3 regions of the Ancylobacter sp. TW_SC_1 genome follow, and region 2 is predicted to be linked to each of the others. Evidence: riboswitches for the same ligand, from Rfam matches in the RefSeq annotation. Region 2 holds a riboswitch; each other region holds the start of a gene.

Region 1 (9,929 bases), 820 kb from region 2:
TCTTCGTGCTGCTGATCGGGCGCTATCTGGACTTCCGCGTGCGGGCCCGCTCGCGCGGCGCGGTCGAGCGGCTGCTGATGCTCAAGGCGCACGGCGCCGCCATCTGCCGCGCCGATGGCGGCATCGAGGTGCTGCCCGCGCACCGGGTCGTGCCCGGCATGATCGTGCAGGTAGCGCCCGGCGAGCGCGTGCCGGTGGACGGCTTCGTCGTCGCGGGCCGCTCCTCGCTCGACGTCGCCATCGTCACCGGCGAGAGCCTGCCGGTCTCCGTCGGCCCCGGCGCGCGGGTTCTGGCCGGCAGCGTCAACGGCGCCGCGCCGCTGCGCCTGCGGGCCAGCGCCGGCGTCGAGGACAGTCATCTCGCCGAGATCGTGCGGCTGGTCGAGGCGGCCGAGCGCACGCGCGGGCCGGCGGTGACGCTCGCCGACCGCGTGGCGCGCATCTGGACGCCGCTCGTCCACGCCGCCGCGCTGGCGACGCTGCTCGGCTGGTGGCTGCTCGCCGACGCCGGCTTCGCGGCGGCGCTGCTCAACGCGGTGAGTGTGCTCATCATCGCCTGCCCCTGCGCCATCGGCCTCGCGGTGCCGGCGGTGCAGGTGGTGGCGACCGGCGCGCTGCTCCGGCGCGGCGTGCTGCTGCGCGCGGGTGACGCGCTGGAGCGGCTCGCCGCCATCGACCTCGTCGCCTTCGACAAGACCGGCACGCTGACGCGCGGCGAGCCGCGCCTCACGGCGATTCCCGAGGACCCCGAGGCGCTCCGCCTCGCCGCCGCGCTGGCCGCCGCCAGCCCCCACCCGGCGGCGCGGGCGCTCCATGCCGCCTGCCCGCAGGCCGCGCCGCGCGCCGGCTGCGAGGAAGTGCCGGGCGAGGGCCTCCGCGCCCTCACCCCGGCGGGCGAGGTGCGGCTCGGCCGCGCCGCGTTCTGCGGTGTGGCGGACGGCGAGGACGCGGCCAGCGAGATCTGGCTCGCGCGCCCCGCCCATGCCCCCGTGCGCTTCACCTTCGAGGATGCGCCGCGCCCGGAAGCCGCCGCCGTCATCGCCGCCTTCCGCCGCGCCGGCATGGCCTGCGCCATCCTCTCCGGCGACCGCCCGGCGGTGGTCCGGCGGGTTGCCGGGGAGCTCGGCGTCGAGCGGGCGGAAGGCGGCCTGCGGCCCGGCGACAAGCTCGCCCGGCTGGTCGCGTGGCGCGCCGGGGGGCGGCGCGTGCTGATGGTCGGCGACGGGCTCAACGATGCGCCGGCGCTCGCCGCCGCCCATGTCAGCGCCGGCTTCACCCATGGCGCGCCGGCCAGCCAGAGCGCCGCCGACATCGTGCTGCCGGGCGGCGACCTCGCCGCCCTTACCCACGCCTGGCGGGCCGGACGGCGGGCGCGCCGGGTGATCCACCAGAACCTCGCCCTCGCCGCGCTCTACAACATCGCCCTCATCCCGGTGGCGATCCTCGGCCTCGTCTCGCCGCTCGGCGCGGCCATCGCCATGGCGGCAAGCTCGCTCACCGTCACGCTCAACGCGCTGCGCGCCGGCGAGCCCGTGGCGCGGAGGCCCTGATGGACGCCCTCCTCTTCCTCGTCCCCATCGCCCTGGCGCTCGGCGGCTTCGGCCTCGCCGGCTTCTTCTGGACGCTGCGCGCCGGCCAGTATGACGACCTCGACGGCGCCGCCGTCCGCATCCTGCTCGACAATGATTCCACGAGGCCACCCGATGACCCTGTCCGTTCACGATGATGCCGCCATCCCGGGCACGGCGGCCGGAAGCGGGGCCGCCGGCATCGACCTGCCGCGCGTACTGCCCTTCCTCCTCAACCTCGCGCTTGTCGGCGCGCTCGGCTTCTATCTCGGCGGATGGCCGGGGCTGGCCGCCGGGGTCGGCGCGCTGCTCGCCCTGTTCGGCTTCTTCGTCCTCGCCCGCCGCATCGGGCGGCAGCGCGAACAACTGGCCGGACGGGCAAGGACGGTGGCGCGCTTCCTGCGCCCGGTGGTCGGGCTGGCGCTCCTGCCCTTCGTCGCGCTTCTCACCATCGCCGTGACCTTGGCCCTGTTCGCCTTCGACCGAACGCTCGGCCGGCTTGCCCTGCCGGACGCCATGCCCTCGTTCTCGCCGCGCGCGCTGGCGCGGCGCGGGCTCGGCTTCGCGGCCGGCTTCTTCTCCGCCGAGAGCCTGCCGATGACGGCGGTGAATGCCCTGCTGCTGCTGGTGCTCGGCTGTCTGGCGGTCGGCATCGAGGTGGCGTTCTACGCCGCGCTGGCGGCCGTGCCGGTGATGATCTGCACCATGATGATGGTGGCGGTGGAATCGAGCCGCGAGCCGGAAGACGGCCCGGCCGGCAGCTGAGCGACGCGATGACCGACCTCTCCTTCGTCGGCGGCCTCCTGCTCGGCCTCGCCAGCAGCCTGCACTGCGCCGGCATGTGCGGGGGCATCGCCTCCGGCCTCGTCTTCGCCTTCGATCCGCAAGGCGGCCGTGCCCGGCAGGCGAGCGTGCTGCTGGTCAGCCAGATCGGGCGCATCGCCTCCTATGTGCTGGCCGGCACGTTTCTCGGCGCCGTCGGCTCGGAATTCTACGGCGCCTTCAACCACGCGGCCGCGCATCTCGTGATGCGCTGGGCGGCGGCGGCGGCGCTGGGCTGGATCGGCCTGTCGATGCTCGGCCTCGCCCCGCCGCTGACCGTCGTCGACCGGCTGACCGGGCCAATCGCCCGGCTGGCGCGCCATCCCGGAAGGCTGGCGCTGGCGGGCGGCTATGCCGGGCCGCTGGTCGCCGGCGCGGCCTGGGGCCTGCTGCCCTGCGGCATGGTCTATGGCGCGCTGTTCTACGCCATGCTCACCGGCTCGGGCGGCGGCGGCGCCACCGTCATGGCCGGCTTCGGGCTCGGCACGCTGCCCGCCGTGACGGCGACCACGCTCGGCGTCGCCTCGCTGCGCCGGCTCGCCTTCCTCCCGAGGATCCGCATCGCCGCCGGGCTGGCGCTCATCGCGCTCGCCGCCGCCAGCGCGCTGCTGCCCGCCGCCGCGTGGGAAGGGCTGTGCCTGACATGAAGATTCCGCCATCGCAGGAGAGACGGCCGTGACCGACATGACGCTGCACCCGCTGGCGCAGTTCGCGCTGACCTTCGCCATCGGCGCGCTGGCGGGGGCGGTCTTCATGGCCGGCGTCGCCGCGCTCGGCCTGGAGGCCGTATCCGGCTTTCTCGACATGTCGGGAGGCGGGCTCGACGCCCGCGACGTCACCGCCGTGCTGTGGATCGCCGGTCAGCTGGCGGTGTTCGTCCACCACATAGTGCCGGGCATGCTCAGGGCCTGAGAGGACGCCGGGGAGCCGCCGTGGCGGCACCCCGGAAGAATCGGCATCACGCCGTGTGGTAGAGCCGGCGCTCGAAGATCGGGCTGCCCTTGAGGCCGTTGAGCGCCTTGGCCGCCGCCAGCACGGCGAGGTCGACCAGCGGCTCGACGATGATGACGAGCATGTAGGCGGCGCCGAAGGAGGCGATGGACTGCGCGTTGTCCACCGTGAAGCCATGGCCGTAGAACGCCCAGAACGCCACCCACACGACGATGCCCGCCTGATAGGTGGTCGAGAGCGCCAGCGCCTGGCGGTACTTCAGCTCCACATAGGGGGTGTTCGGCGCGATGACGCGGCTCGCCAGCGCGGTCAGCGCGAACAGCGGCACCAGCAGCGTGGTGACGTTCATGCCGTATTGCGGCAGGTCGAACGGCGCGAAGAACACGCCCTGTATGGCGAGGCCGGCGGCGAGGCCGATGGCGGCCGGCGCGACGCCGAAGATCAGGAACAGCGTCGAGCCGAGGATGAGATGCACCTCGGACACGCCGACGGGATGGTGCGGCAGCAGCTCGAAGAAGGCGAAGACCAGCGCCGTCGTGGCGATGCTGCGCGCCACCAGCGAGACGGCGCCGCGCTCGCGCACCGCGTCGGCGGCGAGCTTGAGCGTGTAGGCGCCGGCGCCGGCGGCCGTCACATAGCTCAGCCAGATCTTTCCTTCGGCCACGAGGCCGGGCTCGATATGCATGGGGTTCTCCTGTGCCGTCTCACCCGACGGCGTGCGGTTGGACCTGTGCGCATGGCCGGTCTCCTGACTCGCGGGTCGCTGCGCGCCTTCCGCCTTCCCGGTCACTCCCCTTTCGGGTCGGGTCCAGTGGCATGATGGAAGGCCGCTCGCCGCTCACAGTCGCGGGGGCGGTTGGGGCTTGGGGCCGGCAGGCCCTTCCCCATTCCCATTTCATCCGGGCGGTTTCCCACCCGGACACCATGTGCGCGGCTACCACGCGCCGGAAGGCCTTCCCTGTCAAGCAATCGCAAGGCGCTATCCGCAGCCGTCACGGCGCGGCGGGCGTCTCCAGCAGCGGCTCGTAGCGCGCGTCGGTCAGCGTCCTGAGGAAGGCGACCAGCGCGTCGATGCGCCGGTCGTCGAGCGCCGGGCCGCTCTCCAGCTCCTTCAGCGACAGCGTTCCGGCGACCTCCGGCCTGTCCCACACGGCGCCGGTCTCGGGGTTGATCTGCCGCGCGGGGGCCGAGGAATTGTACTTGTTGTAGAAGAGGATGACGGTCTTCAGATCCTTGAAGACGCCGTTGTGCATGTAGGGGCCCGTCACCGCCACATTGCGCAGGCCCGGCACCCGGAACTGCCCGTCATGGCGCTTGCCCCCGATGTCCTTGCGGGCGCGCAGGCCACGGTCGACCGGCACCTTCAGCGCGGCATTGGCCGGCGTGCCGATATTGTGGAAGCGGTAATTGGAGAACGTCTCCCCGGCGCCGCCGTTGGGCGTCAGCTTGTGGCACTGGCCGCAATTGGTGAACTGGTTGGAGAAGAACAGCACCCGCCCCAGCTCTTCCTGCGGCGTCATCGTGTAGTCGCCGCGCAGGTAGCGGTCATATCGGGAATCGAACGGCGAGACGGCCGGGCTGCGCTCATAGGCGGCCAGCGCCTCGGCGAGGGCGGCGAAGGCGCGTTCGTCGTCGCCGAACACGTCGGGTCCGAACCGGGCGCGGAAGGCCTCGACATAGGCCGGCTTCTCCTTCAGCCGGGCGACGACGCTGGCCTTGTCCGGCATCGCCATCTCGACCGGGTTGAGCAGCGGCTGGCCGGCCTGCTCGGCCAGCGTCGCCGCGCGCCCGTCCCAGAACTGCCCGCCGACGGGATTGCCCTTGGCATCCTTGCCGAAGCGCGGGATGGAGGCGGCATAGCTCGCGCTCGGCGCGTTGCGCACGCCGTGCGAGACGCCGTCATCGCCGAGCGAGACCGGCCCGCCGCGCGGATCGGCGAAGCCGTGCGCGGGGTCGTGGCAGGTGCCGCAGGACTGGGTGCGGTTGCGCGAGAGGTCGGTGTCGAAGAACAGCGTCTCGCCAAGCGCCGTCAGCGCCGCATCGTCGGCCGGCGGCGTCTCCCCCGCCGGCGCGCCGGAGACGAGAGCCGAGAGAGCGAGAAAGACCGCCGCGAGCGGCGCTGCATGCCTCATCAGGTGCCACCATCGAGCCCGGCGTCGGGCGCGGCGGCCTTTTCCCGCCAAACGCCGGCCCGCGCCATTGGACACCTTGCCCTAGGCCAAACGGCGCCCGCCGTCATCGGGAAGAACACGGCTCCGGCACGCCCGGCCCGGCTCAGCCCTCAGGCTCGAAGATCGCCTTGGCGACCTTGGCATGGACGCCCCAATTGCCGTCCGCCACCTGCGTCACCCCGAAATCCACGGCGACCGACATCAGCGAGATCGCCTCGTCCTCGTCGAGCCCGTAGCGCTCCATGAGGAATTTTCGCGTGGCGCGGAAGGCGCCGCGCAGCGCCCGGCTCAGCGAGGAGCGCTTGAACACTTCCGACTGCGCGTTGCGGCCGAGCTCGCGCAGATAGTTGGTGTAGCTGAAGCCGTGCAGCAGCCAGGCGTCGGGCGTCTCGATCAGCGGCGCGCCGAGGCCGTTGAGATAGGCTTTCTCGGTCTCGCCGCGCTTGTGCAGCACGAGGCGGATGTCGCCGGTGAGCGAGCATTCCAGCGCGGTGCCGCTGATCTCGCCGTCGCCCTGCGCCAGATGCGGGTCGCCGACCGAGAGCAGCGCGCCCGGCACCGTGACCGGCAGATAGACCGAAGCGCCCTGCCCGGCCCGCCAGTTGTCGACATTGCCGCCGAAATAGCCCGGCGGCACGGAATCGACGATGTCGGTCTCGCGCGGCGCCACCGCGATGAAGCCGAAATGCGGACGCACCGGAATGCGCGCGCCCTTCAGCACGCCGTGCCGCTTCGCGATGCGGGTATGGTCCACCGGCACGCCGGGATAGTCGATGGTCTCGTGGACCACGCCGAACGGGTCGGTCTGCGGCGCCCAGTGATAGGAATACACCGCCTCGGCATAGCCGCTCTCGCCAGCGGCGTCGGTGCGGTAGATGGTGATGACCTCGCGCTTGCGCGGCTCGTCGAGAATGTCGTCGTGGTGGAAGCCCCAGGCCGCCGCCACGTTGGAGCCGAAGGCGAAGCCGGCATGGGCGGGATTGGCGCAGGGGCGCGGCTTGAGCCGCAGGATCTGCACCTCCAGCACGTCGCCCGGCTCGGCCCCGTGCACGAAGATCGGCCCGGTGCAGATGTGCACGCCGAAACCCTCGCCCGCCCCGCGCCCGAAGATGCTGGCGTTCATCGGCCCGGCGCCGCGCCGGTCCACCGCCTTGTAGTCGCGGCTCCAGTGAAACACGTCCTCGGCGCCGGCGTCGCCGCGGATCATCCGCTCATGGTCGTCATAGGCGTGCTGGGTCAGCGTCTCGATCGTGACGAGCGCGCCCGAGCGCACGCGCAGCACCGGCGCGATGCTGCGCGAGAGATAGCCCCAGTGCACGCTCTCGCGCGACACCGGCAGGTGATGGTGTCCCGGCTCGCCGGGCTCCGAGGGGCGCGGCGGCGCCACCCTCGGCGCGCCCTCCTCGTTCTCCGGCGGCAGGTGCGCGGCGGCCGGCGCCGGCCGCGAGGGGCGCACCCCCGAATGCATCGGCCGCCCGCGCGTCCAGCGCGTCGCCACCGTCGAGCCCGACGACTTGCGGAAGTCGCGCGGCGAGATGCCGTAGGCGCCGCTGAACACCCGGCTGAAATGCGCCTGATCGGAAAAGCCCCAGCGGAAGCCGATCTCGGCGATGGAGCGGTCGGCGTGCTGCGGGTTGACGAGGTCGCGCCGGCACTGCTCCAGCCGGCGGTGGCGGACATAGTCGGAGAACGAACGGTCCTGCCCCTCGAACAGGCGCTGGATGTAGCGCGCCGACAGCCCCTCCGCCTTGGCGATGTCGGCGACCGACAGCTCCGGCTCGCGCAGGCGCGCCTCGATCTGCGTGCAGACGCGGGCGAAATGCGCGGCCTGCACCTGGGTGGCGGTGTCCTCCTCCGGCCGCGCCTCGGCGAGCAGCGCCGAGAGCACCAGCTCGACCACGGCGGCCTCGGCGGCCATCAGGTCGCCATCCTCCATGACGGCGAAATTCGCCGCCAGCGTCCGCATCATCGGGCGCGCCGCCGTCGCCGAGACCGATTCGCCGAGCACCAGGGTCGGCACGGTGGAGGCGCGGCCGAGCCGGCCGGCCAGCCGCTCGCGCGGCACCTGCAGCAGCAGCAGCTCGAAATCGTTGCGGAACTGGATGGCGAAGGGCGTCGCCGGGTCGCACACCCACAGGTCGCCATCGGCGAATTCGGCGGCCCGCCGGCCGGAATCGGTAAGGTGGCCGCGTCCGTAATTGACGAAGCCGATCAGCAGATGCCGGTCGCCCGCCGCCACGGCCGAGAGATCCTGCGCCGTCGAGCGCAGCAGCGCCGCCGTGCCGCCGGTCGGCGAGCGCTTGATCGACACCTCGCCGAAATGGAAGGCGACGTCCTTCGGCAGGCGCCCGGCCAGCGACAGGCTGGCCAGTGTTTCCCACCACACCGCCTCCTGCTTGCTGGCGGGAAAGGCGTTGATGGAGACGGGAACGGCTCGGTTCATGGCTGTGCTGTCTAGGTCGGAGAGGCCGGTTGCCGCCAGTGAAGCACTTTGACGAATGGCGCACAAAAACTTGTCCGTGATACCACCCGCCAGCCCGCCCAATTCTCCGGCACGACGATCTTACATATTGATACAACAACGTTTTTCGACGCGATCCTGACGTCCGAGAAGCGATCGACGGCGGTCCACTGCCCCCATTAGGGCATTGCCCATGCCGCGCCGCGGCGGAATATCTAGCCCATCTGAGGCACCGCGGCGTCAACGCGGGCCCATTCCGGATCAAGGGGACCATCATGGATCGTCGTGGATTTCTGGGCGCGGGCCTTGCCGGCACCGCCGCCGTCGCCACCCTGGCCGCGCCGCACGTCGCCCGCGCGCAGCAGGTCTTCAACTGGAAGATGACCAACGCCTACGGCCCCGGCGCGCCGTTCTACGTGACCGGCCCGGGGAGCCCGACCTATTTCTGCGAGCTGGTCGGCAAGATGTCGAGCGGGCGCCTCAACATCCAGCATTTCGCGGCGGGCGAACTGATCCCGGCGCTGGAGGGCTTCGACGCGGTCTCCTCCGGCACGGTCGAGATGAACGCGGCCAATTCCTATTTCTGGGCCGGCAAGGTGCCGGCGGCGCAGTTCTTCACCTGCGTGCCGTTCGGGCTCAACTTCCAGGGCCAGAACGCGTGGATCTATCATGGCGGCGGCCTGCAGCTCTGGGAGGAGCTCTACGCGCCGTTCAACCTCGTGCCGATGCCGCTGGGCAATACCGGCGTGCAGATGTCCGGCTGGTTCCGCAAGCCGATCGAGAAGGTCGAGGACTTCAAGGGCCTGAAGATGCGCATCCCCGGCCTCGCCGGAAAGGTCTACGCCCAGCTCGGCGTCGACGTGAAGCTGCTGCCGGGCGGCGAGATCTTCCCGGCGCTGGAGCGCGGCGTGATCGACGCGGCCGAGTTCGTCGGCCCCTATCAGGACCGCCGCCTCGGCCTGCAGAAGGCGGCCAAGTACTACTACACCACCGGCTGGCACGAGCCGAACAACGTCACCGAGCTCATCGTCAACAAGGGCGCGTGGGACAGCCTGCCGGACGACCTCAAGGAGATCGTGCGGGTGGCCGCCGCGGCCTGCAACGTCATCAGCCACACCTGGTGCGAGGCGACCAATGGCGAGGCGATGACCGATCTGGTGCAGAACCAGGGCGTCATCGCCGGGCCGTATCCGACGCCGGTGGTCGACAAGCTGCGCGAGGTCACCACGACCACCCTGCAGCAGCTCGCCGACTCCGACCCGAAGATCAAGAAGGTCTATGAGAGCTTCACGGCCTTCGCCGCCAAGCACAGCCAGTGGGCCGGCCTCTCCGAGGCGGTCTACCAGACCCAGATCCGCAGGGGCTCATGAGCGACGTCCTCGAAAAGGTGGCCCGGGGCCTCGACGCGATCGTCGAGGCCTGCGGCTGGGTCGCGGCGTGGACGGGCCTCGCGCTCGTCCTCGTCATGGCCGGCAACGTCCTGCTGCGCTACGTCTTCAACACCGGGTCGGTGGCGATGCAGGAGCTGGAATGGCACCTGATGAGCCCGCTCACGCTGCTGTGCATCGCCTACACCATCAAGCATGAAGGCCATGTGCGGGTGGACATCCTCTATGCCCGCCTGCCGGCCGGCGCGAGGAATGTCATCGACCTGTTCTCGGCGCTGAGCGTGGTGGCGCTCTCGGTGATCGTGATCGTGCTGTCGTGGCGCTACGTGATGCAGTCCTACCGCATCGGCGAAGGCTCGCCCGATCCCGGCGGCCTGCCCTACCGCTTCATCCTCAAGGCGATGATCCCCGCCGGCTTCGTGCTGCTGCTCCTCCAGAGCCTCGCCGCGACCCTTCGGGCGGTCCAGCCCTTCCTCGGCGGCGGCCCACGGCCTGCCGCGACGGTGCCTGCCGATGCCTCTTAATGAAATCCTGGCGATCGCCTGCATCGCCTCCTTCTTCGTGCTGC
Region 2 (9,929 bases):
GCGGCGCCACGGTCGTCACCCTGACGCGGCCGGGCTACTCCAAGGAGTGCCCGAATGTCGGCCGCCTGCTGGCCAATCTCGTCTTCGACGTCGAGATGGAGGATCGCCTGATGAGCGACATCCTCGACAAGGGCATGCAGCCCGAGGCGGCGGTGCGCGCCTGGATGAAGGCGAATCCGGCGGCGCTCGATCGCTGGCTCGACGGCGTGACAACGCTCGACGGCAAGCCCGGCATTGCCGCCGCCAAGACCGGCCTCGGCCTCTAGCTGCGTCTAGAGCCGCGCCCGCCGGGCGGCCGAGGGCGGCACGCCGAACTGGCGCCGGAAGGCACGCGAAAGCGACGCGATGGCGGAGAAGCCGGTCCGCTCGGCGATATCGGCGATCGGCAGATTGGTGTCGAGCACAAGGCGTCGCGCTGCGTTCAACCGCAGCGTGACGTAATACGCGCCCGGAGTGGCGTCGACGGTTTTCAGGAACAGCGTTTCGAGCCCGCGTGTCGACACCCCGACCCGGCGGGCAATGACGGCGATCGTCAGCGGCCGATCGATATGCGTCTCCATGATGCGGATGGCTTCCGCCACGCGCGGCTCGTGCTGGCGGATGCGGCCGAGCGAGACGATGGGCTGCACGTCCGATCCGGTCCGCACCTCCTCGTAGATATAGAGGCTGGCGACGTCGAGCGCGGCGGAATAGCCGTTGCGCGTGCGGATCAGCGACAGCATGCAGTCGAGCGCCGGCGTCGCGCCGCCCGTGGTGAACACCGGCTCGTCCACGACGAAGCGGTCGGGATGCACGTCCACATGCGGGAAGCGCGCGGCGAAATCCTCCAGATCCTCCCAGTGCGTCGTGGCACGGCGACCGTCGAGCAGGCCGGCGAACCCCATGAGCCACGAGCCGGACTCGATCCCACCGACCGCGGCCGAGCGCTTCGCGCCGGCACGCAGCGACCTCAGGATCTTCGGGGTCGCATGGCGCATCGCATCGAAGGCGGCGATCACGATCAGCGCATCCTGCCGCTCCGCCGGATCGAAGGCACCGTCGACAGGTATGGGCAGACCGCAGCTGGCAACCGGCATCGCCCCGTCGATCGACACCAGCTTCCAGCGATAGGCCGGACGCCCGAGCACGCGATTGGCGCCGCGCATCGGGTCGAGCGTCGCCGCCAGCGAGAGCAGCGACAGCCCGGAGAACAACAGCAGCGTGACGTCCAGCGGCTCGTCGGAATGGGCAAAGATCATGGCTTCGCAGAATGCTAAATGGTTTACGCAAATAGTTGCGTCACGGTTGCGCTTTCACGTCAAGCTGGACGCCTCAGTTTGGAGGTCGAAATGCCCTTGTCGATGAATCGCGACGTCTTCATCACCTGCGCCGTCACCGGTGCCGGCGACACGGTGGGGCGGTCGCCGCATGTGCCGGTGACGCCGCAGCAGATCGCCGATTCCGCCATCGACGCGGCGAAGGCGGGCGCGGCGGTGGTGCACTGCCATGTGCGCGATCCCGAAACCGGCGCCGCCTCGCGCCGGCGCGACCTGTTCCGCGAGGTAACCGACCGCATCCGCTCCGCCGAGATCGACGTCGTGCTGAACCTGACCGCCGGCATGGGCGGGGACCTTGTCTTCGGCAGCGTCGAGGCGCCGTTTCCGTTGAACGAGAAGGGCACCGACATGGCCGGCGCCACCGAGCGCGTCGCCCATGTCGCCGAATGCCTGCCGGAGATCTGCACGCTCGATTGCGGCACGATGAACTTCAACCTCGGCGACTATGTCATGACCAACACGCCCGCCATGCTGCGCGAGATGGCGCGGCAAATGACGGCGCTCGGCGTGCGGCCGGAAATCGAGGCCTTCGACACCGGGCATCTGTGGTTCGCCAAGCAGCTCGTCGAGGAAGGGCTGATCGAGGACCCGGTGCTGATTCAGCTCTGCATGGGCATTCCCTGGGGCGCGCCGGACGACCTCAACACCTATCTGGCGATGGTCAACAATGTGCCGGCGGGCTGGACCTTCTCCGCCTTCTCCATCGGCCGCAACGCGCTCGCCTATCCCGCGGCGGCGGTACTGGCCGGCGGCAATGTGCGCGTCGGGCTGGAGGACAATCTCTATGCCGGCAAGGGCCAGCTCGCCACCAACGCCCAGCTGGTCGAGAAGGCGGCGACCGTGGTGACGCACATGGGCGCGCGGATCATCGGCCCGGCCGAGGTGCGCGAGAAGCTGAAGCTGGTGAAGCGCTGAGGTGACGACGATGCACGCCCCGAATCTCGCTCCCATCTCCCGCGCCGCCTGCATCGGCGGCGGCGTCATCGGCGGCGGCTGGATCGCCCGCTTCCTGCTCGCCGGCATCGACGTGAAGGTGTTCGATCCGCACCCGGAGGCCGAGCGCATCGTTTCCGAGGTGCTGGCCAATGCCGAGCGGGCCTATGGCCTGCTCACCGGCGCGCCGCTGCCGCCGCGTGGCCGGCTCGCCTTCTGCGCCAGCATCAACGAGGCGGTGGCGGACGCGCAATGGGTGCAGGAGAGCGTGCCGGAGCGGCTCGACCTCAAGCGCCGCGTACTCGCCGAGATCGACGCCGCCTGCCCGCCGGATGCGCTCATCGGCTCGTCGACCTCCGGCCTCAAGCCTTCTGACCTTCAGTCGGAGCTGACGCACCCCGAACGTCTCTTCGTCGCCCACCCCTACAATCCGGTCTATCTGCTGCCCCTTGTCGAGATCGTCGGCGGCGCGCGAACGACGCCGGATACCATTGGGCGCGCGAAGGACGTGCTCGAGGCGATCGGCATGAAGGGCGTCGTCATCGCCCGCGAGATCGAGGCGTTCGTCGGCGACCGGCTGCTGGAGGCGCTGTGGCGCGAGGCGCTGTGGCTGATCAAGGACGACATCTGCGACGTCGAGACGCTCGACGACGTGATTCGCTATTCCTTCGGCCTGCGCTGGGCGCAGATGGGCCTGTTCCAGACCTACCGCATCGCCGGCGGCGAGGCCGGCATGCGCCATTTCCTCGCCCAGTTCGGCCCGTGCCTGCAATGGCCGTGGAGCAAGCTGACGGACGTGGTCGACCTCGACGACGCCCTCGTCGAGAAGATCGGCGCCCAGTCCGACGCTCAGGCGCCCGGCCTGTCGATCCGGGAACTCGAGCGTATCCGCGACGAAAACCTCGTCGGCATCGTGCAGGCGCTGAAGGCCGGGCGCGGTGGCGAGGGTTGGGGTGCCGGCAAGCTGCTGGCCGATTTCGAGCACCGGCTGCTGGCCCGAGCCGAGCCGCCGGGCTCGGCCGACGTCGCCGCGCCGCTGCCGCTCGTCGAGGCCCGCGTGTCGCCGGCCTGGATCGACTATAACGGCCACATGACCGAGCATCGCTATTTGCAGGTCTTCGGCGACACCACGGACGCGCTGCTGCGCCTCATCGGCGTCGATCTCGCCTATGTCGAGGGCGGCCACAGCTATTACACGGTGGAGACGCATCTGCGGCATCTCGACGAGGCGCGGCTCGGCGAGGAGCTGAGAGTGACCTGCCAGATACTGGCCACGGACGACAAGCGCATCCACGTCTTCCACCGGCTTTTCGCCGGTGCGCAGGGGCGCGAGATCGCCACCGCCGAGCAGATGCTGCTGCATGTCGACAGCAAGGCGGGACGTGCCGTTCCGGCACCCGCCGACGTGCTGGCGCGGCTGCGGCCGATCGCCGACGCGCATGCGCGGCTCGAAAGCCCGCCGGGCACCGGCCGGGCGGTCGGCAAGAAGCGTGCGGCGCCGACGGCGGCCTGACCCCGGCAGGAGACTCCCGGCGCCCTGCCGGGCAGTCTCCGTCGCTCGCCGAAGCGGTCTCACTTCACCGCCGCCTCCGTCGACCTTAATGTGCCCGCGCGAACATCTCTTGTTCTGCCCCCATGAAGGGCGATACGCGACGCACATCATCGTCCGACGGGTTAGCGCATGATTCCCTGGTCCCTGCTCGACACCGCGAAAGTGCCCGACGGATTCGGCGATCTCCGCCTGATGAGGCGGGGCGACGAATTCTCCATCATGTCGGGCGCCACGGAGCTGATGAACAGCCGCCTCAGCGGATCGGAGAAGGCACTCGCCACGCTGGTCTGCGAACGGCTCGGACAGCGCCCCAAGCCGCGGCTGCTCATCGGCGGGCTCGGCATGGGCTTCACGCTGCGCGCGGCGCTGGCCCAGCTCGGGCCGGACGCAGACATCGTCGTCGCCGAGCTAGTGCCGGCCGTCGTCGCCTGGGCGCGCGGACCGATGGCGGGGATTTTCGGAACCAGCCTGAGCGACCCGCGCGTCAGCCTTTACGAGGGCGATGTCGGCGAACCGATACGCGCCGGCCGGGCCACCTATGACGCGATCCTGCTGGATGTCGACAACGGCCCGGGCGGGCTGACCCGCGCGGCCAATGACGGTCTCTACGATCCGCGCGGACTGCTCGCCGCCCGGGTCGCCCTGCGCCCCGGCGGCCTGCTCGCGGTGTGGTCGTCGGCGCCTGACCGCGATTTCACCCTGCGCCTTCGCCGGGCCGGGTTCCGCGTGGAGGAAGTGCGGGTACGGGCGAACGGCAAGGGGCGTGGCGCGCGGCATGTCATCTGGATCGCCACCCGGCTCGCCGATGACGCCGGCCCGCCGCCGGCGCGCACGCGGAACTGATCGCGCCCCGCCCCTGCCATCCGGGCTCCTTCAGGCGAGCCGACCCGTGGAGAACCTATCCTGGAGACGTCGCTTTACCTGCCGGTCAAACGGTTCATCGAGGGCCTCGGCTTCACCGTCAAAGGCGAAATCGGCGGCTGCGACCTGCTTGCGCTCTCGGCCGACAACACGCCGATCGTCGTCATCGGCGAGATGAAGCTCAGCTTCAATCTGGAGCTGGTCCTTCAAGCCGTCGATCGTGCCGGCGCCTGCGACGAGGTATGGCTGGCGGCACGCGCCTCGCTGCGCGGGGGCGGCCGAGAGAGCGATACGCGCTTCCGCAATCTCTGCCGCCGACTGGGTTTCGGCATGCTCACGGTCTCGCAGGCCGGCGAGGTGACGATCCTCGTCAGCCCGGTCTCGCCCATGCCGCGCAAGGACCCGCGCCGCCGATCGAGGCTGGTGGAGGAGCATAAGCGGCGGTTCGGCGACCCGGCGGTGGGCGGCAGTTCGCGCGTGCCGCTGATGACCGCGTACCGCCAGCAGGCGCTCGCCTGCGCCGCCGCCATGGCCTCGGGTCCCAAGCGCCCGCGCGACCTGCGCGCCGTCGCACCGGATGCGGGAAAGATCCTGCTCGGCAACGTCTATGGCTGGTTCGTCCGCGCCGAGCGCGGCGTCTACGCCCTCACCGAAGCTGGGCACGAGGCGCTGCGACGCTGGCCGCAAGGACGGCCGGACACCGCTGCCGGACCCGAAGGCGTGGCGGTGGATTCCTGACCGGCCGGAACGCGCGAGGCGCGGTCCTTCCCTATCCGGCCTCATCGCCCAATAGAACATTACAATATAAACATGTCTTTATATCTTGCTTGACAGCACGGACCTTCCGGCACATTTTCATCGTGTCGAGGTTCTTCGGCGTCTTTCGTATGGGCGCCGGAGCTAAGAGGGAATCCGGTGAGCCATTGCCCCTCCAGGGCGGGTGATGCCGGAGCTGCCCCCGCAACTGTGAGCGGCGAGTCTTCGTCCATTCAGCGTCACTGAGACGGCACGTCACTGAGGCGTCACGTCTCGGGAAGGCCGGACGAAGACGGCGACCCGCGAGCCAGGAGACCTGCCCCGGCAACATAATCGTCCCTGGGCGGGGTGTCCCGGTGGTGCGTTCGCGCGTCCGCCGGTGCCTCGCGCCGGTGGGTGCGCCTGCGTCCGCTCGGCCTTTGCCCCCAATTCTGATTGGGGTTAGCCGAATGAACTTCCCTTATTCCGCCGGCTCGGTGCCGGTTTCCACCCTCGGCACGCCGCGCATCGGTCCGCGCCGCGAGCTGAAGACCGCACTGGAAAGCTACTGGTCCGGCAAGAGCGACGCGCAGGCGCTGCTCGACGCCGCCGCGCGCCTGCGTGTCGCCAACTGGGCGCGGCAGAAGGCGCTCGGCGTCACCAACATCCCGTCCAACGACTTCTCGCTCTACGACCATGTGCTCGATACCGCCGTGATGGTCGGTGCGATCCCGGACGCCTATGGCTGGGGCGGCGGGCCGGTATCGCTCGACACCTATTTCGCCATGGCGCGCGGCAGCGAGGGCGACGCCCACGCGGCCTGCGGACACTCCCACGGCTCCGGTGTCCCGGCGCTGGAGATGACCAAGTGGTTCGACACCAATTACCACTACATGGTGCCGGAATTCGCGCGCGGACAGCGCTTCACCCTCGCCTCGACCAAGCCCATCGACGAGTATCGCGAAGCTAGGGCGCTCGGCTATGAGACGCGCCCGGTACTGCTCGGCCCCGTCACCTTCCTCAAGCTCGGCAAGGCGAAGGAGCCGGGCCTCGATCCGCTCACGCTGATCGGCGAGTTGCTCCCCGTCTATGTCGAGCTGCTGCGCCGGCTTTCCGCCAACGGCGCGGAATGGGTGCAGATCGACGAACCCTGCCTCGTGCTCGATCTGGACGAGGCGACGCGCGCGGCGCTGCGCGAGGCCTATGGCTTTTTCGCCCACGCTCTGCCGAAGCTGAAGATCATGCTCACCAGCTACTTCGGCCGGCTCGGCGACAATCGCGACACCGCCCTGTCGCTGCCCGTTGCCGGGCTGCATCTCGATCTCGTGCGCGGAGCCGACCAGCTGCGCGAGGTGTCGGAGAAGGCACGGCCCGGCCTGGTGCTCTCGCTCGGCGTCATCGACGGACGCAATGTCTGGCGCGCCGACCTACCGAAGCTGCTCGACGCGCTGGAGCCGTTCGTGCGCAAGCGCGGTACCGATCACATCGAGATTGCCCCCTCCTGCTCGCTGCTGCATGTGCCGATCGACCTCGCGCAGGAGACGCAGCTCGACCCGGATGTGAAGAGTTGGCTGGCCTTCGCCGTGCAGAAGATGGAGGAACTGTCGACGCTCGCCACCGCCCTTGCCGGCGGGCGCGAAGTAGTGCTCGGCAAGCTGATGGAATCGGGCGCCGCAGCTTATGCGCGCCAAGCCTCGCCCAAGGTGCACAACGCCGCCGTGGCCACACGGCTGGCCGCGGTCACGCCCGCGCAGGCGCGCCGCGTCAGCCCGTTCGCCGCGCGCGCCGACGTGCAGCGCAAGCGCCTCGGCCTGCCGCCCTACCCGACCACGACGATCGGCTCCTTCCCGCAGACGAGCGAGGTGCGCAAGGCGCGGGCCGCCCATGGCAAGGGGGAGCTGAGCGACGACGCCTATGACGTCTTCCTCAGGCAGGAGACGGCAAAGACGATCCGCTGGCAGGAGGAGATCGGCCTCGACGTGCTCGTCCATGGCGAGTTCGAACGCAACGACATGGTGCAGTATTTCGGCGAGAAACTGTCCGGCTTCGCCTTCACCCGGCATGGCTGGGTGCAGAGCTACGGCTCGCGCTATGTCCGCCCGCCGATCCTGTTCGGCGACGTCTCCCGCCCCGAGCCGATGACCGTGGAATGGTGGCGCTATGCGCAGGGCTGCACCGACCGGCCGCTCAAGGGCATGCTCACCGGTCCCGTCACCATCCTCAACTGGTCCTTCGTGCGCGACGACCTGCCCCGCAGCACGGTCTGCCGGCAGATTGCCCTCGCCATCCGCGACGAGGTGCAGGACCTGGAGGCGGCCGGCGCGGCGATGATCCAGATCGACGAGGCGGCGATCCGCGAGGGGCTACCGCTGCGCCGCGCCGCGTGGGACGCCTATCTCGACTGGGCGGTGGAGAGCTTCCGCCTCTGTGCCTCGGGGGTGAGGGACGCGACGCAGATCCACACCCATATGTGCTACTCGGAGTTCAACGACATCATCGCCGCCATCGCCGCGATGGACGCGGACGTCATCTCCATCGAGACTTCGCGCTCGAAGATGGAGCTGCTCGACGCCTTCGTGTCCTACCGCTACCCCAACGAGATCGGCCCCGGCGTCTACGACATCCACTCGCCCCGCGTGCCGCCGGTCGAGGAGATGGCCGATCTGCTGGTCAGGGCGACGCAGCGCCTGGCGCCGGAGCAGATCTGGGTCAATCCCGATTGCGGGCTGAAGACGCGCAGGTGGGAAGAGGTGCGCCCTGCCCTCGCGAACATGGTCGCGGCGGCGCATCGCCTGCGTGAAAAGCTCGCGCAGGCTGCCGAATGAGCGGCGAGACAAGCCAGGGAGTGACGCGTCTCGTCGACATCGTCTTCCCCGGCGCCACCAACCATCACGGCACCCTGTTCGGGGGTGCCGGCCTCGCCCATATGGACCGTGTCGCCTTCATCGCGGCGGCCCGGCACGCTCGATGCGACGTCGTCACCGCCTCCTGTGAGCGCATCGACTTCGTCGCGCCGGCGCATCTGGGCGAGATCGTCGAGCTGACCGGGCGGGTGATGCGGGTCGGGCGGCGCTCGCTCGGCGTCGAGGTCGAGATGATCGCGGAAGCTGCGCTGACCGGCGAGCGGCGGCGCTGCACATGCGGTGTCTTCAACATGGTAGCCGTCGGCACGCCGGGCGCCTTGCCGCAGCGTCCCGCGCAGGACCTGCCGGGCGAGGGCGGGTTGCGCATGGCGGATCTCGTGATGCCGGAGCAGACCAACCATTACGGCAGCCTCTATGGCGGCAGCGCGCTCGCCATGATGGCCAAGGCCGCCTTCGTGGTGGCGACGCGGCACGCGCGCCGGGCGGTGGTGATGGCCTCCTCGCGGCGCGTCGACTTCGTGAGCCCGCTCCGCCCCGGCGAGGTGGCCGAGGTCGACGCCTGGCGCGCCGAGACCGGCCGCAGCTCGATGACCGTCGAGGCCCGGCTGTGGTCGGAAGACATCGCCACCGGCGCGCGCCGGCTCTGCGGCACCGGCGCCTTCGTCATGGTGGCGGTCGATCCGGACCATCGGCCGGTCGCCATCGCGCGCTGAACAGGGGAAGGGGCTCCGCCCGGACGCCCCTTCCTCACGCCGGACTTGATCCGGCAGGCCGCACCGTGCAAATGATATATTGTATCATTTAACGAATGGAGCGCGCACAGATGTCCGACACACGCCTTCCGGCAACGGTGCTTTCCGGCTTTCTCGGTGCGGGCAAGACCACCCTGCTCAACCATGTGCTGGCCAATCGCGAGGGGTTGCGCGTGGCGGTGATCGTCAACGATATGTCGGAGGTGAACATCGACGCCGAGCTGGTCCGCTCGGGCGGGGCGAACCTCTCGCAGACCGAGGAAAAGCTGGTCGAAATGACCAATGGCTGCATCTGCTGCACCCTGCGCGACGACCTCCTCGCCGAGGTCAAGCGCCTCGCCGGCGAAGGGCGCTTCGACTACCTGCTGATCGAATCCACCGGCATCGCCGAGCCGCTGCCCGTCGCCGCCACTTTCGAGTTCCGCGACGAGGACGGCTTCTCGCTGTCGGACGTCGCCCGGCTCGATACCATGGTGACGGTGGTGGATGCCGCGAACCTCTTGAAGGATTTCGGTTCCCGCGACTTCCTGCGCGACCGTGGCGAGGTGGCCGGCGAGGAGGACAGCCGCACGCTGGTCGACCTGCTCACCGACCAGATCGAGTTCGCTGATGTCGTCGTGCTCAACAAGGTCTCCGACGTCGCGCCCGCCCGCCGCAACGACGTGCGCGCAGTCGTGAAGGCGCTCAACCCCGACGCGCTGATCATCGAGGCCGACCACGCCAATGTGCCGCTGAAGGACATTCTCGGCACCGGCCGCTTCGATTTCGAGGCCGCCCATGAACATCCGACCTGGTTCAAGGAGCTGAACGGCTTCAAGGACCATGTGCCGGAAACCGAGGAATACGGCGTCTCCAGCTTCGTCTACCGCGCCCGCCGTCCGTTCCATCCCGAGAGATTCAACGCCTTTCTGGCCAA
Region 3 (9,929 bases), 2.3 Mb from region 2:
GAGAACTATTCCGACGGCGTGGTGGCGCCGGCCTTGTGGATGGCGATCGGCGGGCTGGCCGGCGGGGCGATCTACAAGGCGGTGAACACCGCCGACAGCATGATCGGCCATCGCGACGCGCGGCACGCGGATTTCGGCTGGGCCTCCGCCCGCTTCGACGACCTCGTCAACCTTCCGGCCTCGCGGCTCGCCGGGCTGATGCTGGTGGCCGGCGCGGTGTTCGTTCCCGGCGCCTCGCCCCGGCGCGCCTTCGCGGCGATGCGGCGCGACGCGGCGCGCCACCGCTCGCCCAATGCCGGCTGGCCGGAGGCGGCGCTGGCCGGCGCGCTCGGCATCGGCCTGGCCGGCCCGCGCTATTATGGCGGCAGGCTCTCGGTCGACGGCGTCATGGGCGAGGGCGGGCGCCGCGACTGCACGGCCGCCGATATCCGCCGCGCGCTCCGGCTCTACCGCGCGGCGGACGGCGTGCTGGTGGCGCTGGTGGCCATCCTCGCCTTCGCCGCCTGGAGCTGGTGAGGCGCCCTTGCAGCGACGCGGAGAGCCGGGATGACGGTCGGGACGCTACGGCCGGGACGACGGTCGGGGGCGGCCCGCCAGTTCCAGCAACCGGTCGAGGTCGACATGCCGCTCCAGATGCGCGGCCAGCGCGTCGAGCGTCGCCTCCACCCCGGCCTCGTAGTCGAGCCCGCTCGGCGCGGCGCCGAGCCTGGCGAGCCAGTGCGCGCGCTGGCGGTCGTCGGCGAACAGCCCGTGCGCATAGGTGCCGGCGATGCGTCCGTCCGCAGAGATCGCTCCTTCCGGCCCCGCGCCGTCGATGCGGGCGAAGGGCCGCGCGCGGCCGGGTCCCTGCGTCACGCCCATATGCATCTCGTAGCCGGCGAACGGCACGCCGTCCGCCGTGCCGGTGACGGCAATGAGGCGCTTCTCGCCGGAGAGCACGGTTTCCACATCGAGCAGGCCGAGGCCGGGCACGCTGCCGGGCGGGCCCTCGATGCCGCCGGGGTCGGCGATGGAACGCCCCAGCATCTGGTAGCCACCGCACAGGCCGAGCACCCGCCCGCCGCGCCGCACATGGGCGAGGAGGTCGATGTCCCAGCCCTCGCGGCGGAAATCGGCGAGGTCGGCAATGGTCGATTTCGAGCCGGGCAGAATGACGAGATCGGCATCGCCGGGCAGGGCCGTGCCGGGGCGCACACGGACCACCTCGACCGACGGCTCGGCCTCAAGCGGGTCGAGGTCGTCGAAATTGGCGATGCGCGGCAGCAGCGGCACGGCGATGCGGATTCGGGCGCCCGGCTTGGGAACAGAGGCGGCGTCGAGCGCCAGCGCGTCCTCCGCCGGCAGGCGGCGCGCGTCGGCAAAGAAGGGGATGAGGCCGAGCGCCGGCCAGCCGGTGCGGGCGGCGATTTCCTCCATGCCGGAGGCGAACAGTGCCGGGTCGCCGCGGAAGCGGTTGACCAGGAAGCCGGCGATCATCGCCGCGTCGTCCACTGGGAGCACCGCGCGGGTGCCGACGAGGCTAGCGATGACGCCGCCGCGGTCGATGTCGCCGATCAGCACCACGGGGACGTTCGCCGCCCGGGCGAAGCCCATATTGGCGATGTCGTTCGCCCGCAGGTTGATCTCCGAGGCGGAGCCGGCACCCTCGACCAGCACGAGATCGGCTTCCGTGCGGAGTTTTTCATAGCTCTCCAGCACCGCCGCCATCAGCGCGGGCTTGAGCTTCTGGTAGTCGGCCGCCCTCGCGTTGCCCTGCGCGCGTCCCTGCACCACCACCTGCGCGCCGGTCTCGCTCTGCGGCTTCAGCAGGACGGGGTTCATGTGAACGGACGGCACCACGCGCGCCGCGCGCGCCTGCAGCGCCTGCGCGCGGCCGATCTCGCCGCCATCGGCCGTGACGGCGGCGTTGTTCGACATGTTCTGCGGCTTGAACGGGCGGACGTTGAGCCCGCGATGGGTGAAGGCGCGGGCGAGGCCGGCGACGATCAGCGACTTGCCGACATCCGAGCCGGTGCCCTGGAACATGAGGGCGCGACATGAGGGACGCGCGGTCATCGCGCGCCCTCATGCGCAGATGGCGTCAGCCGTGATGGTGGCCGTGGCCGCGCGAGCCGTAGTTCCGGCCTTCCAGAAAGTCGACGCGACGTTCGAGATTGGATTCGCGGATCATGCCGGGGATCAGGAACAGATCGACGATCTGCCCGATGCCGAGCAGGCCGAGCGTCAGCAGCCACAGCGCGCCGGTCCAGTAGCGGCCGGCGTAGAAGCGATGGATGCCGCAAATACCGATCAGGCAGAAGAACCAGAACAGATAGGCGACGGGGACCGAACGCATCGGTGCGTATCTCCGGGAACAGGCCACGCCGCGACACTCGGCGTCGGATTCTACATGGCGATGACGTTCCGGAATTTCGAGGGCCGGGCATCAGAATTCGATGCCCTTCTGCGCCTTCACCCCGGCTTTGAAATGGTGCTTCACCAGCCCCATCTCGGTGACGAGATCGGCGGCCTCGATGAGCGCCGGCTTGGCGTTGCGGCCGGTGACGACGACGTGCAGCCCCTCGCGGCGGGCCTTGAGCGTGTCCACCACCTCGTCGAGCGGCAGATAATCATAGCGCAGGGCGATGTTCAGCTCGTCGAGGATGAGCAGCCCGATGGCCGGGTCGTTCATCATCGCGCGGGCCTTGTCCCACGCTCTTCGGGCGGCGGCGATGTCGCGCTCGAGGTCCTGCGTCTCCCAGGTGAAGCCCTCGCCCATGGAGTGCCAGTCGACCCGCGCGCCGAAGCTCTCCAGCGCCGCGCGCTCGCCCGACTGCCACGCCCCCTTGATGAACTGCACGACGCCGACGTTTCCGCCATGCCCGAGCACGCGCAAGGCGAGCCCGAAGGCGGCGGTGGACTTGCCCTTGCCGGCGCCGGTGTGGACGATCAGCAGGCCCTTCTCGACGGTCTTTTCCGCCACTTCCGCGTCCTGCACGGCCTTGCGCTTTTCCATCTTGGCGCGATGGCGGGCGGCCTCCTCGGGCGAGATATCGGTCACGTCGCCGGTCCTTTCACGGTCATCGGCAGGCCGGCCACCATGAAGATCACGGTGTCGGCCCGCGCGGCGATCATCTGGTTGAGCCGGCCCTGCGCGTCGCGGAAGCGGCGGGCCAGCGCGTTGTCGGGCACGATGCCGAGCCCGACCTCGTTCGACACCGCGACGACCGGCCCGTCGCGGCCGGCGAGCGCCTCGACCAGCGCGGCCGATTCCGCCGCCACGTCGGCCTGCGCCAGCATGCGGTTGGTCAGCCACAGGGTGAGGCAGTCGACCAGCACCGGCCGCCCGGCCGGGAGGTTCTTGAGCGCGCCGGCGAGGTCGTGCGGGGCGTCGCGCGTTTCCCAGCCGGCACCGCGCCGCGCGCGGTGGAGCGCGATGCGCTCCACCATCTCCTCGTCATAGGCCTGCGCGGTCGCGAGATAGCTCCATGGCGGGGCATGGCGCTCGACCCGTTCCTCGGCGTGCCGGCTCTTGCCCGAGCGGGCGCCGCCGAGGACGAGGGTCAGGCTCACGCCTCAGCCCGCCGCCGCGCCGAGGCGCGGGCGCAGCCAGCCGGCGAGGCCGCCGAGCAGCACCCAGAACACGAAGCTGGCCGCCACGCTGGCGACGACAAAGCTGTGGTGCAGCGCCTCCGGGATCGGGCTGTCGTGGCTTTCCGGCTGCGGCGCGCCGACGAGATGCGGCGCCACGATCAGCGCGACGCCGAGGACGGCGAACAGCGGCGAGCGCCCGAACACGATCAGCGCGAGGCCGCCGGCGGTCGCCACCGCCGTGCCGATCCACCAGAGCTGGCGGGCGGCGAGATCGGCGGCCGGCATGGCCGGCAGTTCCGGCGGCAGGCCGAGGCCGGGCGCCAGCGTGAACACGGCGAAGCCCGCCAGACCCCAGGGGATGCCCTGATGCCATCCCTTGAGCCCGCCGGCGAGCTCGCTGGCGGCGACCAGCAGCAGGCCGAAGCCGAAGGCGGTGAGCACGGTGGCGAGGATCGTGTAGGCGTTGCGCTCGACGCCGTCCGCCGGACCCCATTCCTCGGCGTCGTGCGCGTGGGAATGGGCGGCGGTCGCATCCGCGTGGTCGTGCGCGACGGCCTCGGCCGGCGCGTCCTCGCCGCCCTCGAAGGTCTCGGCCTGGAGGATCAGCGGCACGGTGGTGAAGACATGGATCGCCGAGCCGACAAGCCCGGTGCCGATGCCGGCGAGCGCGGCGACGAACAGAATCGTCCTGAAAAGCAACATGGCGCGGTTCCCCTCGCGTTCAGTGGCAGGGGAAGGCGTTGGCGTGGCGCACGTCGTGCGTCGCGTTGTGCACGGCGCTGATATGGGAGAAGCCCACGCCGCCGAGCACGAAGACGCCGAGAAGGGCGGCGAAGGTGATCTGCACCGCGCGCGAGGCGGTGGAGTCGTGCGGGGCAGCCGCGTCGCGGCTGTTGAGGGTCGTCATAACGTTCTCCTTTGGCCCTCCACCCGAGGACCGTTGCGGTTCGTGTCGACGGCCGGTCTCCTGGCTCGCGGGTCACGGCCCTTTCTCCGCCTTCCCGGCGTCGCCGCCAGTGGCCGATGGAGAAGGGCTCGCCGCTCACAGTTGCGGGGGCAGCCGCGGGTTCGGCGTCGGCCTTCGAGAAGGCTTCGGCCCCACCGCGTTCCCGTCTTGCGTCCCGTGCGTGTCACGGGAACCGACGACATGGCGGACTATAGCCGGCAATCGCCGGGCCGCAACGGCGACCTCCAATCAGGCGTTTGACAATCCCCGGCAAGGCTCCTTTAGTGGCCGCGATCGACGGTTTCCTCCCCTGGGAGGGACGAAGAGGGAATGCGGTGCGGGGCGCTTCGGGCGCTCCAATTCCGCGGCTGCCCCCGCAACTGTAAGCGGCGAGCCTGCGCCGAAAGCCACTGGAGATACGCTCCGGGAAGGCGGCGACGAGGCGGCGACCCGCGAGCCAGGAGACCTGCCGACGGTCCGGTCGTGCGTGCCGGCGGGGTGCCCGGCAGTCAGGCAGAGCTGCGAATCCCGTTCGCGGCCTCGCGCGGAATCCCGTCCGCGACCGGTGCATCCCGCGATTCTAGTGGTTTTCGTGGAGACGCCGCATGTCCGTTGCCGAACCGACCCCTCTCGACCGGGTGCCGTGCACCATCGTCACCGGCTTTCTCGGCTCCGGCAAGACGACGCTGATCCGCCATGTGCTGGAGACCGCGCGGGGCAAGCGCCTCGCGGTGATCGTCAACGAGTTCGGCGATGTCGGCATCGACGGCGAGATCCTCAGGGGATGTGGCATCGATACCTGCCCGGAGGAGAACATCGTCGAGCTGGCCAATGGCTGCATCTGCTGCACCGTCGCCGATGATTTCGTGCCGGCGCTCGACGCCATTCTCTCGCGTGTGCCGAAGGTCGACCACATCCTGATCGAGACCTCCGGCCTCGCTCTGCCCAAGCCGCTGGTGCAGGCCTTCCACTGGCCGGCGATCAGGAGCCGGGTGACGGTGGACGGCGTCGTCGCGGTGGTCGACGGCGAGGCGCTGGCCTCGGGCCGCGTCGCCCATGACCATGACGCGCTGAGCGCGCAGCGCGCCGCCGACGCCTCGCTCGACCATGACGACCCGATCGAGGAAGTGTTCGACGACCAGATCGCCTGCGCCGACCTCGTCATCCTGACCAAGGGCGATCTCATCGACACGGAGGGCGCCGTGCGTGCCCGCGCCGCGCTCGATGCCGAGCTGCCCAAGGGCGTGCAGGTGGTGAGCGTTACCGGGGGGCGCATCGACCCGGTCCTGCTGATGGGTCTCGGCATCGGCACCGAGAACGACATCGAGAACCGCCGGACGCATCACGACGACGAGGCCGAGCACGACCACGACGATTTCGACAGCTTCGTCGTCGAGATCCCGGAGATCGCCGATCCCGCCGAGTTCGCCGCCCGTGTCGCCCGCGCGGCGGAAGAGGCGGAGGTGCTCCGCGTGAAGGGCTTCCTGCCCGTCGCCGGCAAGCCGATGCGTCTGCTCGTGCAGGCGGTCGGCCCGAACGTCGCGCATCATTTCGACCGCCCCTGGGGCGCCGGGCCGCGCATCGGCCGCCTCGTCGCCATCGGCCTCAAGGGGCTCGACCGGGCGAAGGTGGAGGCGATCCTGACGGGGGCGCTGGAGACGGCGTGAGGAGCTTTTCCACATGTTGTCATCCCGCAACGGCCAGAGGCCGCATCCGGGATCGCGTTCGTCCTTTCCGGCGCACGATCCCGGCTCAGCGGCTGCACCGCGGGCCGGGATGACGGCTTGAGGGAAGGCCCACCCGATGCACATCCTCACCACCACCTCCACCAGCCTCGACGACCTCGTCGAGCCGGTCGATCTCGGCCAGACGCCGGGCGAGGTGGTGGTGGTGTCCTTCGCCGACAGCGACCTCGGGGCGCTCGCGCGGGCGCAGGAAGCGATGATGGCACGGGGCGGGGCGGACCTTCCGAGCCTGCGCCTCGCCAATCTGCGCGACCTGCGGCACCCGATGTCGGTCGATCTGTGGATCGACAGCGTCGCCGTCCATGCCCGCATCGTGGTGGTGCGGCTGCTCGGCGGGCTCGACTGGTGGCGCTACGGCGTCGACCGGCTGAGCGCGCAAGCGCGGGCGCGGGGCTTCGCGCTCGCCGTCCTGCCGGGCGAGGACCGTGACGACCCGCGCCTCGCCGAGGCGTCGACGCTTCCGGCGCACGAGCTGGACGGCCTGCTCGGCTATTTCCGCGCCGGCGGGCCGGCCAACATGCGCGCGCTGCTGCGGCGGCTGGCCGGCCATGCCGGGCGGGATCTGGAGGCGGCAGAGCCTGCACCCGTGCCGCTGGCGGGATTTCATGAGGGACCGGGCGAGGCTCCCTGCGATGGGGCCGCCATCCCCGTCATCTTCTACCGCTCCATGGCGCTGGCGGCCGACACCGCGCCGGTGGACGCGCTGTGCGTCGCGCTGGCCGCGCGGGGGCTGCGGCCGTGCCCGATCTTCGTCGCGAGCCTCAAGGAGCCTTGCTCTATCGCCTTCCTCAAGGAGGCGCTGGAGCAGATGGCGCCGGCGGCGATCGTCACGCTCACCGCCTTCGCCGCCGCAGATCCCGGGGAGGCGACCGTGCTCGACGGGCCGGGCGTGCCGGTGCTGCAGGCCATCGTCGCCACGACGAAGCGCGAGGCGTGGGCGGAAGGCGTGCGCGGGCTGACCAGCGCCGACCTCGCCATGCATGTGGTGCTGCCGGAACTCGACGGGCGGGTGCTGGCCGGCGCGCTCTCCTTCAAGGCGCCGCAGGAGACCCCCGCCGTGCCCGGCTTCGCCGCGCTGGTGAACCGGCCCGAGCCGGACCGGGTGGCGCAGGTGGCGGAAAGGGTGGCATCGCTGGTGCGCCTGCGCGCCACCGCGCGCCGCGACCGCCGGATCACCGTACTGATGCCCGACTATGCCGGCGCCCCCGGCCGCACCGGCTGGGCGGTGGGGCTCGACGTGCCGGCGAGCGTGCTGGCGCTCATGGAGGACATGGCGGCGGCCGGCTACCGGGTGGAGGGCGCGCCGGGCGATGAGCGGGCATTGCTGGAGGCGGTACAGGGTCGGCTCCCTCTCCCGGCCGGGGTGAGAGGAGCGCATCAGGCGTCGTCGTCATCCCGGACGACCAGGGGCCGATCCGGGCTCGCGGCGCGCGTTGCTGCACCGGGCGGTTCCGGCCTGGTCGACGATCCCGGCTCTGCGGCTTTGCCTTCGGCCGGGATGACGGCCGTGAAGGCCGGGCAGGACGGCGATCAAGCGACCCTCTCCCTCGCGGACTACCGCGCATGGCTCGCCACCCTCCCGCCCGACGCCGTCGCGGCGGTCGCCGCCGCCTGGGGCGCGCCGGAGGACGACCCGGACGCCATCGACGGCGCGTTCCGCTTCCACGCCCGCGCCTTCGGCAATGTTACCGTCGCCCTCGCGCCGGATCGCGGCTCACGGGCCGAGCGGCGGGCGCAGTATCATGACCCGGCGTTGCCGCCGCGCCACGCGCTGCTCGCCTTCGGGCTGTGGCTGCAACGCGAGGCCAACGCTCTCGTCCATATGGGCGCGCATGGCACGCTGGAATGGCTGCCGGGCAAGCATGTGGCGCTCACACGCTGCTGCTTCCCCGAGCTGCTGCTCGGCAGTCTGCCGGTCGTCTATCCCTTCATCGTCTCCAATCCCGGCGAGGCGGCGCAGGCCAAGCGGCGCATCGCGGCGGTGACGCTCGGCCATCTGCCGCCGCCCACCGTGGAGGCCGGGCTCGCCGGCGAGGCGGCCGAGCTGGAGCGCCTCGTCGACGAATATGCGCAGGCCGACGGGCTCGACCGCCGCCGGCGCGAGCGCCTTGCCCGCCTCATCGTCGAGGAGGCGACGCGCACCGGCCTTGCCCGCGACGCCGGCCTCGAGGCCGGCGCGGAGCCCGACGAGGCGCTGAAGCAGATCGACGCCTTCCTGTGCGACATCAAGGAGATGCGGCTCAAGGACGGCTTCCACGTCTATGGTCGCGGCGCCTGCGGCGATGCCGAGCGCGACGGGCTTCTCGCCGCGCTCGACGGGCGGCGGGTCGCGGCGGGTCCCTCCGGCGCGCCGGGGCGCGGGCGCGGCGACGTGATGCCGACGGGCCGCAACCTGTTCGCCAGCGATCCGCGCGCGCTGCCGACGCCGACCGCCATGGACCTCGGCCGGATGGCGGCGGAGGAGGTGCTGCGCGCCTATGCCCAGGCGCATGGCGACTGGCCGCGTTCGCTGGTGCTGGACCTGTGGGGCAGCGCCACGCTGCGCACCGGCGGCGAGGAGATCGCGCAGGGGCTGGCGCTGATCGGCGCGCGCCCGACCTGGGACCCGGCCACCGGCCGCGTCACCGGCATCGAGGTGCTGCCGCCGGCCGCGCTGGGGCGCCCGCGCGTCGACGTCACCTTCCGCATATCGGGGCTGTTCCGCGACCTGTTCCCGGCGCAGATCGCGCTTATCGACGCCGCCCTGCGCGCGGTGGCGCGGCGCGAGGAGACGGATGACGAGAACCCGCTGCGCGCGGCGGGCGAGCATGCCGCGCGCATCTTCGGCACCGCGCCGGGGGCCTATGGCGCCGGGCTCGACGCGCGGTCCGGCAAGATCGAGCGTGCCGCGCTGGGCGCCGCCTATCTCGCCAGCGCCTCCCATGCCTATGGCGGCGCGGAGGGCATGGCGCAGGAGGCCGGTGCCGCGTTCGCCGCGCGCGTCGCATCGGCGGAACTGCTCGTGCACGGCACGGATGATCCCGGCCGCGACCTGCTGGAAGGCGACGCCGACCTTGCCTTCATCGGCGGCTTCGCGGCGGCGGCGGAAAATCTCGGGCGCGCGCCCGATCTCGTGGTGCTCGACACCTCCGATCCGGCGCGGCCGATCGCCCGCCCGCTCGACCAGGCGATCGCCCGTATCGTGCGCGGGCGCACCAGCCCGCGCTACATTGACGGCCTGCTGCGCCACGGCCCGCGCGGCGCGGCGGAAATCGCCGAGACGGTAGACCGGCTGATCGGCTTCGCTGAGGCGACGCGGGCGGTGCCCGGCCACCTGATCGACGCGCTGCACGCCGCCTATGTCGGCGACGCGCGAGTGCGCGCCTTCCTCATGCAGGCGTCGCCCGAGGCGGCGCGCTTCGTCGCCGCCCGTTTCGAGGGCGCGCGGGAGAAGGGGCTGTGGCACCCCCGTCGCAACGATGTCGGCGCCGATCTCGCGCTTCTCGCCGGGGAGGCGGCGGAATGAGCGCCCCCGCGCAGCCTTGGACGGGGCCGGTGCGGCGCGGCGCCTGCCCCTCGCTGCCGCAGCCGATGCGTACCGGCGACGGGTTGCTGGCCCGCCTCCAGCCGCTCGATCCTCTGACACTCGACCAGCTCGCCGGTCTGGCGCGGCTGGCGCGTGAATT

What was found. Region 2 has a riboswitch for cobalamin ahead of metE (5-methyltetrahydropteroyltriglutamate--homocysteine S-methyltransferase). Riboswitches for the same ligand answer to the same signal wherever they lie in the genome.
Region 1: another riboswitch for cobalamin. It lies ahead of AC1PZ7_RS18275 (energy-coupling factor ABC transporter permease); the one in region 2 lies ahead of metE (5-methyltetrahydropteroyltriglutamate--homocysteine S-methyltransferase).
Region 3: another riboswitch for cobalamin. It lies ahead of cobW (cobalamin biosynthesis protein CobW); the one in region 2 lies ahead of metE (5-methyltetrahydropteroyltriglutamate--homocysteine S-methyltransferase).

The regions. Positions count from the first base shown of each region.
Region 1 is NZ_CM166365.1:3,873,640-3,883,568, forward strand. It holds gene AC1PZ7_RS18250 (heavy metal translocating P-type ATPase) at 1-1,550, shown strand, start outside; gene ccoS (cbb3-type cytochrome oxidase assembly protein CcoS) at 1,550-1,726, shown strand; gene AC1PZ7_RS18260 (hypothetical protein) at 1,704-2,333, shown strand; gene AC1PZ7_RS18265 (sulfite exporter TauE/SafE family protein) at 2,342-3,037, shown strand; gene AC1PZ7_RS18270 (hypothetical protein) at 3,066-3,302, shown strand; gene AC1PZ7_RS18275 (energy-coupling factor ABC transporter permease) at 3,349-4,026, opposite strand; cobalamin riboswitch at 4,063-4,283, opposite strand; gene AC1PZ7_RS18280 (cytochrome-c peroxidase) at 4,334-5,473, opposite strand; gene AC1PZ7_RS18285 (acetamidase/formamidase family protein) at 5,616-7,955, opposite strand; gene AC1PZ7_RS18290 (TRAP transporter substrate-binding protein) at 8,249-9,343, shown strand; gene AC1PZ7_RS18295 (TRAP transporter small permease subunit) at 9,340-9,885, shown strand; gene AC1PZ7_RS18300 (TRAP transporter large permease) at 9,875-9,929, shown strand, end outside.
Region 2 is NZ_CM166365.1:4,693,966-4,703,894, forward strand. It holds gene choX (choline ABC transporter substrate-binding protein) at 1-266, shown strand, start outside; gene AC1PZ7_RS22250 (GlxA family transcriptional regulator) at 273-1,238, opposite strand; gene bcoG (3-dehydrocarnitine:acetyl-CoA trimethylamine transferase BcoG) at 1,329-2,231, shown strand; gene AC1PZ7_RS22260 (carnitine 3-dehydrogenase) at 2,242-3,762, shown strand; gene AC1PZ7_RS22265 (polyamine aminopropyltransferase) at 3,931-4,644, shown strand; gene AC1PZ7_RS22270 (DUF2161 domain-containing phosphodiesterase) at 4,705-5,400, shown strand; cobalamin riboswitch at 5,512-5,756, shown strand; gene metE (5-methyltetrahydropteroyltriglutamate--homocysteine S-methyltransferase) at 5,868-8,222, shown strand; gene AC1PZ7_RS22280 (acyl-CoA thioesterase) at 8,219-8,974, shown strand; gene zigA (zinc metallochaperone GTPase ZigA) at 9,085-9,929, shown strand, end outside.
Region 3 is NZ_CM166365.1:2,107,841-2,117,769, forward strand. It holds gene cbiB (adenosylcobinamide-phosphate synthase CbiB) at 1-516, shown strand, start outside; gene AC1PZ7_RS09695 (cobyric acid synthase) at 562-2,025, opposite strand; gene AC1PZ7_RS09700 (NINE protein) at 2,081-2,335, opposite strand; gene cobO (cob(I)yrinic acid a,c-diamide adenosyltransferase) at 2,426-3,040, opposite strand; gene cobU (bifunctional adenosylcobinamide kinase/adenosylcobinamide-phosphate guanylyltransferase) at 3,037-3,552, opposite strand; gene AC1PZ7_RS09715 (CbtA family protein) at 3,556-4,275, opposite strand; gene AC1PZ7_RS09720 (CbtB domain-containing protein) at 4,295-4,480, opposite strand; cobalamin riboswitch at 4,514-4,732, opposite strand; cobalamin riboswitch at 4,801-5,007, shown strand; gene cobW (cobalamin biosynthesis protein CobW) at 5,125-6,186, shown strand; gene cobN (cobaltochelatase subunit CobN) at 6,323-9,769, shown strand; gene cobG (precorrin-3B synthase) at 9,766-9,929, shown strand, end outside.